2 regions of the Undibacterium sp. FT79W genome follow, and region 2 is predicted to be linked to the other one. Evidence: predicted binding sites of a transcription regulator. Region 2 holds the regulator's gene; the other holds the start of a gene.

What was found. The regulator FliA, encoded in region 2, starts transcription of late flagellar genes. The targets are predictions, from matches to a motif close to CTAAAGTTTNNNNNNNNNNNGCCGNTA.
Region 1: a site for FliA is predicted at 2,552-2,578, ahead of H8K38_RS02925 (DUF5610 domain-containing protein). Genes of this name have one in related genera too.

Annotation. Positions count from the first base shown of each region.
Region 1 covers NZ_JACOGB010000001.1:671,798-676,289, reverse strand. The annotation lists gene tkt (transketolase) at 1-1,131, opposite strand, end outside; gene H8K38_RS02935 (16S rRNA (uracil(1498)-N(3))-methyltransferase) at 1,312-2,037, shown strand; gene H8K38_RS02930 (DUF3079 domain-containing protein) at 2,098-2,340, opposite strand; gene H8K38_RS02925 (DUF5610 domain-containing protein) at 2,627-3,280, shown strand; gene H8K38_RS02920 (class I SAM-dependent methyltransferase) at 3,696-4,492, shown strand, end outside.
Region 2 covers NZ_JACOGB010000002.1:319,288-323,779, reverse strand. The annotation lists gene flhF (flagellar biosynthesis protein FlhF) at 1-341, shown strand, start outside; gene H8K38_RS04635 (antiactivator of flagellar biosynthesis FleN protein) at 334-1,179, shown strand; gene H8K38_RS04630 (RNA polymerase sigma factor FliA) at 1,187-1,918, shown strand; gene H8K38_RS04625 (flagellar motor protein) at 1,900-2,646, shown strand; gene motD (flagellar motor protein MotD) at 2,649-3,428, shown strand; gene H8K38_RS04615 (flagella synthesis protein FlgN) at 3,490-3,969, opposite strand; gene flgM (flagellar biosynthesis anti-sigma factor FlgM) at 3,972-4,277, opposite strand; gene flgA (flagellar basal body P-ring formation chaperone FlgA) at 4,385-4,492, opposite strand, start outside.

The DNA.
Region 1 (4,492 bases), on a different contig from region 2:
TTTTTTCTCGACGCAGGCGGCGATGGCATTTGCCACGACCTCATCAAAATTCGCTGGCAAATCACCCTTCATACGGCGTGTCAGTTCAGCTGCTTTTTGCGGGAATTGTGCGGTGTAAGCAGTGAATTGTGCATTCCAGTCAGCTTCAGCTTTGGCGCCGTCTGCTTTCGCATCCCAAGCGGCATACACATCTGCAGGAATCTCAAACGGTGCATATTCCCAGCCGATATGAGCGCGTACGGCAGCAATTTCTTTATCGCCCAACGCTGCACCGTGCACATTGTGCGTGCCTTCCATGTTAGGCGAGCCTTTACCGATCACGGTTTTGCAGCAGATCAGCGTTGGTTTGGCCGATGTTTTTGCAGCTGCAATCGCAGCATCCACCGCTTTTGCATCGTGACCATCAACGGCGCGGATGACGTTCCAGCCATACGCTTCAAAACGCTTAGGCGTGTCGTCAGTGAACCAGCCTTCTACGTGGCCATCAATTGAAATGCCGTTGTCATCCCAGAAAGCAATTAATTTATTCAGTTGCAACGTACCGGCCAGCGAGCATGCTTCGTGAGAGATACCTTCCATCAGGCAGCCATCGCCCATGAACACATAGGTGTAGTGATCAATCACGGGCAATCCATCCTGATTGAATTCGGCTGCCAATAATTTTTCAGCCAGCGCCATACCGACTGCGTTGGTAATGCCTTGTCCCAACGGGCCGGTAGTGGTTTCCACGCCTGGCGTGACATGCACCTCCGGGTGTCCTGCTGTTTTCGAATGCAGCTGACGGAAATTTTTAATTTCATCCATAGACAGGTCGTAGCCTGTCAGATGCAGCAAGGAGTAATGCAGCATCGAACCATGTCCATTCGAGAGCACAAAACGGTCGCGGTTAATCCATTGCGGATTCGATGGATTATGACGGTAGTGGCCTTTCCACAATGCCACAGCAATATCTGCCATGCCCATAGGCGCACCCGGATGACCGGAATTAGCTTTTTGTACTGCATCCATAGACAAGGCACGAATTGCGCTTGCCATCTTAGTGATTATTGCTGGCTGGAGAGATGAAATCATGGCGATAGAAGGTATAGATGAGGAAACGGGTGTTAGCGAGCGTCTTTGAATAAACGACATTCAAGGCTCTGCAAAGCCCGTTATTTTACCAGAGCACGGCGTCACACAATACAATTGCGACTTTTACATTACCTGCAGAACTTATGGATAGCTCGCATCTGAGTTCGATGACTTAAGAGAGATGGATTGCGTGCGTCCCTGATTTATAATCCTCTTTTGCTCCGTTCCAGCCATTCTTTTATGCCACGTTTTTTCTGCCCTGTTCCGCTTACCGTTGGTGCTGTTATCGATTTGCCGGAAACGGTAGCACATCATGTTTTTGTTTTACGTCTGCAAACCGGAGACACCATACAACTGTTTAACGGCGAGGGCGGCTGCTATGTTGCCAGCATCGTCGATATCACGAAGAAAAGGGCAAGCGCAGAACTGAAAGTATTTTTACCCGAAGAAGTTGAACTGCCTTACAGCCTGACGCTGGCGCAAGCGTTACCGGAAGGCAGCAAGATGGATTGGATCATAGAAAAAGCGATGGAGTTAGGAATCTCGTCGATTCAACCGCTCGCTTCACAACGCTGCGTCGTGCGCTTGTCGGCAGAACGGGCAGAAAAAAAACTCAGTCACTGGGAAGGCATCATCGTCGCCGCTGCCGAGCAATCCGGTCGTAATCGACTTGCGCATCTTTCGGCACCGCTGGATCTGGGAAAATGGCTGGGGCAACAGGATATACATCAACGGATCATGCTTTCGCCGCGCGCCGATCAATCGCTGGCCGAATGGACAAAACATCGCGCTCCGCAGGCGGTCAGCTTACTGATAGGTCCTGAGGGTGGATTTACTGAAGAGGAAGAAGACATGGCGACCAGACAAGGTGTAATCGCATTGTCAATGGGACCACGAATTCTACGCACAGAAACTGCCGGTCTGGCGGCCATCGCGGCGATCAATGCAGCATGGGGCGGAATGTAACCTCAAAAATGTGAGCAATACCAGCTAGTGCTATTTTTATTGCTATTGTTATTGTTATTGTTAAACGCGAGTGTGGATATCGGTGTTCACAGTGGCATCGGCGTTATCGATCTTGTCCGCAGGAACAATCTCGATCACCACCTTCGGTTCCCACGCCTGCCAGTCGTCGCCAAATAATTCAGCAGGATGTGCAGTGCGATCGGCACCATTTCCACAACGCATAGCGTCGGCCGGGCAGTATTCATCACAACCCCAGCAGATACGCTCAGGATTCTTGGGTTGCACAGGAAACTTTTTTGCCATCGTCGCCACCGTTTCAATGCCTTAGTTTCATCTTACCCTGTCCGGCAAGACACTTCCTTGATCCAGGACTAGTTTTGGCGAGCCTCAATCATCTGGTTACAACAAACGCCTTAGCAATCGGGGAAACGAGAGCTTCCATGCGCAAGAGGTAATACGGAGACGATCCACGTTGACACAGCACAAAGTTGCTTAAAAATAAGTCACAAGAAAGTTATAGAAACGGCGTTTTCTGTCGTTAAGCAAAGACAGAGGTATTCGTCTCTGAACTTATTCTGAGGAGCGCAAAATGGATCTGAGTGTATCGGGCGTCAACACAAGTACGCCGACAGTATCTGCAAAACCATCAACGACCGTCAAACGAGCAGATAGTAATGGCGAGAATGCCAGCAATGCTGTCGCGAGCGACAAAGTCAGCCTCGATTCCAGTTCCGCCGCAAAAGACTCGCCAGTCTATGCAGATCCGAGAACCAAGACATCCTCAAGCTCGGATGTTGCCGCTGCAGTCGAAGAAGCCAATCGCAAGGCGCAACAAATCACGGATTTAATTAAATCTGCAGTGCAGCAGCAAGGTTTGCAATTATCCAAAGTTGTCAGCGGCGAACAAAAAATCACTGCGTCGGCCGACGACATCAAGGCGGCGCAGGCAGCGATTGCCGACGGCGGTGAGTTCAGTGCACAAAAAACCGCAGAGCGCATTCTGACCTTTGCCAAAGCCGCCATCGGTGGCGACCCGGCGAAATTGCAGAAAATTCGCGATGCTGTAGAAAAGGGCTTCAAGGAAGCCGCCGATATCCTTGGCGGCAGCCTGCCAGACATCAGTCAGCAGACTTTAAAAGCTGTTCGCGCAGAATTTGATCGCTGGCAATCACAAGGCTTACCGACTGGTGATACGGTCAGTTTATCGTCCCCGGCGCAAGCATCGTCGGACATTAAAAAATAGCATTCATTACATAAAAAAAGCCGCTGCCGTCGAGATGGCGGCAGCGGCTTTTTCTATTCTTTCTTTTGCTATGTCAATACAGCCTCCGGTATAGATTCACATTGGACATGCCAAATGCTTCGCAAGGCTGCCTGCAATCTCCTTATTTCTATTTCCATATACTGGGAGGGAGTATCTTTAAAAACAGGCTGATTGTCCCATTAAAATAGGGGCCTTTAAAATATACTCCCCCCCAATAAAAACTACCGACAGTATCGCCGTATCCAGCTTCCGTGCGGTCGCATCACTCTTACGTTGTTGACGAGAATACACTGAAGGCGACACTTTGTTTGCTACACTGCCGGCTCAGGTACAATCGCGCCCCGGCACGCGACCCAGCGCGCAACATCACTATTCAAAAAATAACAGGCTCAGCATGAATTTACCTTCTCCACAATTGCAATGGACAGAAAACGACGAAGTACGCAGTTGTCGCTGGCATGCTGAGAATGGCACACCGCCACCAAAGCGGGTACAGATCGCCGATGACCGCATGAGCACAGAAGTCGCCTACAAGCTGGCGTGCGAAGGAACCGCCTTGTTGTGGCGCGGCGATTTTCAGAATGCCAAACAATTATTACAGGCGCTCGCCCGTCGCATCGACAAGAAACCCGCTGCTAAAAAAACGAAAGTGGCAGCGACTGCCGCCGACGCCTTCCATTTACACCGTCAGGCTCAATCCCAGCGCGCGCGGGTGCTGGCGATGGTATTGATTCCATTCGAGGCGGATTACCGTATTCCCCTGCGCCGCGCGCCAGATGTTGTTACTGCCTGCACTGAAGCCTATGGCGCATCTGACACCGCATTTGTCACCTCATTACGTGAATTGCTAGGCATCATCGGCGCCCATGAATGGCGTAAAAATGGCGTGGACATTGCGGCACTGGGCGCAAAAATCCATCCGCATTACGGCGTGTTTTCCCCCGTGCGCGGTGAATACCTCGATCTGCTGGCAAAAGCGCCTTTGCCCTCGACCGAACTGGCATTCGATATCGGCACCGGTACTGGCGTCGTCTCGGCGCTGCTGGCAAAACGTGGCATCAGAAAAATTGTCGCAACCGACCTCGACCCGCGCGCCTTGCGTTGCGCCAGCGACAATCTCGAACGGCTTGGATTAACAACGCAAGTCGAATTGCAGCAGACTGATTTATTTCCCGCCGGTAAAGCACCGCT
Region 2 (4,492 bases):
CATCGACTGGTGAAACACTGAGTGAAGTCGTGCGTGCTTATCAGGGGACAGGTCTCGCAGGATGTATTCTGACTAAACTCGATGAGGCGGCGACGATAGGCGGTGCGCTGGATATTGTGATCCGCCAAAAGTTAAGTCTGTATTACATTGCGAATGGGCAACGGGTACCGGAAGACTTGCATGTGGCAAACAAGCAGTACCTGATTGATCGCGCCTTTAAGTTGAAACGTGAAACGGCGCCGTTCCGTTACCTGGATGAAGAGCTGCCTTTGCTGATGGCTGGTGTCGGATCTGCTGCAACTGGCGGACAAGCGGCTGCGCGGGAGGTGTCTCTTGGCTAATGTTGATCAGGCAGAGGGACTGCGTCGCATGCTGGCTGGACCAAAGCCGCGTGTATTTACTTTTTTATCAGCGTTGAAAGACAATGAAAAAAGCGAAATGCTGGTGAATCTGGGTGTGTCAGTAGCGCGGCAGGGACAGCAAATTTTGATGGTTGATGCACGTTCGTCTTCCGATAGTGTAGGCGCGTGGTTCAATGCGAGCATAGAGCGCACCTTGTTGGATGTAGCGCAACAACAGCGTACAATGCACGAGGCAGTAAAAATGGTTGCATCTGGCTTGTCAGTATCGATGTTATCGCGTCAGAGGACTGTGTCATCCAGCTTGTCCGCCGAGAATTCGAGACGATTGTCGAGAGTATTTGATCTGGCAGTACATCGTGCCGATATGGTCGTGGTTGATTGTGATATTGATGCGTGCGATGCGTTTCCACTGGCATCTCTGGATGACAGTGAAGTGGTGATTCAGGTTTCTTCAGATCCGTCAGCAATCAAATCTGCGTATGGACTGATTAAGCGTATGAGTGCTCGTCTGGGGCGACGCTCTTTTAGTATTTTGGTGTCCGGTGTATCTGAGAAAGAAGCAATGTTGATTTATACGAATATGGCTCAGGCGTCTCAACGATATCTTGCGGTACCCTTAAATTTCATTGGTTATGTGCCGGATGATGAATTCGTCAGAAGAGCTGCTCATCAGGGGCGGTCAGTGATCGACGCTTTTCCAAAAGCGCGCTCTTCCATGGCTTTTTTTCAACTGGCAGAGCGGCTTGCTGTCAGTGCGCGATCTGCATTGTGTCTGGACAGTGTATCCGGACAACAGGGCATCGCTCTCGGAATCTAATTTGAATATGTACACGGCCAGCGGAAAATCAGATAAAAATTTTCTCCTCAGGGAGCATGCGCCTTTGGTTAAGCGACTGGCTTACCAATTAAAGGCGCGCTTGCCTCCCAGTGTTGAGGTGGATGATCTGGTGCAAGCTGGAATGATTGGTCTGCTTGATGCGATCAGTCGTTACGAAGACACGCATGGTGCGCAATTCGAAACCTATGCGGTTCAGCGGATTCGTGGCGCGATGCTCGATGAGCTACGCAACACCGACTGGTTGCCGCGTGGGGTTCGGCAAAATATGCGGAAAATCGAAAATGCGATGAACCAGATGCAACAAAAACTGGGGCGGCCGCCGACAGAAACAGAAGTGGCCAAGTCGCTTAAGTTATCCCTTGGAGAGTATCAGGGACTTTTGGGAGATAGCGGCGGACATCAGTTGGTGTATTACGAAGATTTCCATGACGCAGAAACAAAAGAGCACTTCCTCGATCATTATTCTTCCGATAGTTCCGGTGATCCTTTGCAGGATCTGTTGAATGACGATTTTCGTGATGCCGTAATCGGTGCGATCGACAGTTTGCCCGAACGCGAAAAATTGTTAATGGGCCTGTATTACGAACAGGAGTTAAATCTGAAAGAAATCGGCGCGGTCATGGGCGTTTCAGAGTCCCGCGTTTCTCAGTTGCATAGCCAGGCGGTTGCACGTATGCGTGCGCATTTAAGGGAGAAAGCGTGGACTGGGCTAGCTTAGTAGGATTTATTCTGGTCGTTGTCGGCATCAGTTCCGGTCAGTTAATGGAGGACGGGCGTCTTTCTTCATTAGTGCAACCAGCGGCATTTGTGATTGTTGCGATTGGTACGCTGGGGGCGGTACTTCTGCAGAGTCGTATGAGTACTTTCCGACGCGGTTTGCGTATGTTGAAATGGGTCATTTCTGAGCCGCAAGACAATAGCCGTAAAAATATTCAGGATGCATTGATCTGGAGTGCGGTTGCCCGGCGCGAGGGATTTTTGAGTCTTGAGCGTTACATGGATGCTTCTGATGACGCCTTTATCAGTAAGGGATTGCGGCTAGTCATTGACGGCGTCGACCCTGCGCGACTGAAAGACATTCTGGACGTTGATATTTCATTGTATGAAATTGAGCAACGTCAGGCCGCCAAAATCTGGGAGGCAGCTGGTGGCTATTCTCCGACCATCGGAATCTTAGGGGCGGTACTGGGGCTGATTCACGTTATGGAAAATCTGACTGACCCTGCGAAACTTGGTGGCGGTATTGCCGTGGCATTCGTGGCGACGATTTATGGTGTTGGGCTGGCTAATTTATTTTTTCTGCCCGTCAGCAATAAGTTAAAAGAAATTATTGGCAGAGAAATTACCCGACGCGAGATGTTGTCCGATATTTTTTATAGCATTGCTGTTGGAGATAGTCCTCGTATCGTGGAAGAGCGGGTTGATAACCACAGTAGTCAGGTTTAAACATGGCAAGAAAAAAATATCACGAAGAGCCAGAAAACCACGAACGATGGATGGTCTCTTACGCTGATTTCATTACCTTGTTGTTTGCTTTTTTTGTTGTTATGTATGCGATCTCTTCGCTGAATGAGGGAAAGTATCGCGTGTTGTCCAGCTCCCTGACTGGCGCATTTAGTAACGACCCTACCTCTCCTGTTGCTGCCGGAGTAACTCCACAGGTGGTGAAGTTAGATCCGCTGCCAATAGTGAAGCGGAAATCAACTGAAAACATACGTAAAGAGCGGGAGGTAATGACAGGGTTAGCAAAAGATGTACTTGCTGCCCTGGAGCCCTTGGTCAAGGAAGGTAAAGTCAGAGTGACGCAAACTGCCAGGGGTGTGACGATAGAAATCAATGCAAGTTTGTTGTTTCCACCTGGCGAAGCTAAGTTAAACGCAGACTCCGTACAGGCACTGACCGCAATTGCTTCTGTATTAAAATTAGACAATCATGCAATTCAGGTCGAAGGACACACGGATAATGTACCAATCAAAAATCCGGTTTTTCCCTCGAATTGGGAGTTATCAGCGGTTCGGGCAAGTACGGTAGCGCGTCTTTTAACGGAAAATGGTGTTGATGATTTCAGGGTGACTGCCGTTGGGCAAGGAGCAAAATTACCGGTGGATTCAAATGATACGCCTGAAGGAAGATCGCGTAATCGCCGGGTGAGTGTCACTATCTTATCGGTATTGCCAGAGCCGGTAGTGGATATTCCTGTTGCGACTCAAGCGCCAATTACTCCCTGACAAAGATCGCAATAAAAAAAGCCCCGAACAATCGGGGCTTTTTTTATGTACTTGCGAACGATCAGCGGACAATAAGTCCTTTGGCGGGAGTTGTTCTGATCGACGACTGCCCATTTGGTCCGTATAAAGAGCCTGTCGTTGTCCCTTGTTGAAACGTGCTGAGTGCAGCCTGATTTTGCGACAGTCTGCGTGTGATCATCAGGCCATTGGTTTTATTGTCTTCTTTAGCTTGTGCTGATAATTCCAGTAAACCATCCCAAAGCAATTGTGCCTCCGGTGTCTGGCGTACAAACTTTAATGTACTTTCTGCATCGTCACCGAAACCCTGCTGTTTAAGATAAGAGTTACGCAGTTTTTCTGCCTCAGACAGTTTTCGAACTAATTCACTTTTTTGTGCAGAAGTCTGAGTCAACAGAGACACATCACCATCTACAAGCGCAGCTTGCTCTTCTTTGAGTAAGTCAGCCAGTGCCGCCATTGCTTCTTTTTCTTCTTTTAAGCAATGCAGAATAGAGTCACTATTTGCGCTTGTATTGGTCATGTTCAGCGTTTTCTGGAGTTAAGTAAATCTTTCACGGTTTCCAGAAGTCCATCAGCAACTTTTTCGGAGTTCACTTGAAAGCGTCCCTCAGAAATGGCTAATTTGATTTCTTCAACCTTTTTTGCCTCGAATACGCCATTACTTGCTTGTGTACTTTGTAAAGCTTGCAATTGCGTAGACAGAGGGGAAATCTGTACGTTAATAGAAGGCGCCGGAGTGGAAACTGCTCTCTCTGGTGCTTTTTCGGTCCGTACGGGCTGCTGGCTTGGTAAGCTTGCAGCTTTATTTAGTGTGTCATCAATTTTCACGGCGATACCCTCGAAAGTGGGAATGGTCTACTTCTACAATCCGGTTATCGGCCAGGTATTTTTAAACTTTAATTTTACGTACAAATATATTCCAATTGTGGTGCTTGTTAATATGTTATTTCAATGACGCCACCCGCTTTGGCAATGCCACTGACAGTTTGCCCGGAACTTGTTTTAGCCTTAGCTACTTGGCCTTCCGCTGCATTATTCAGTGC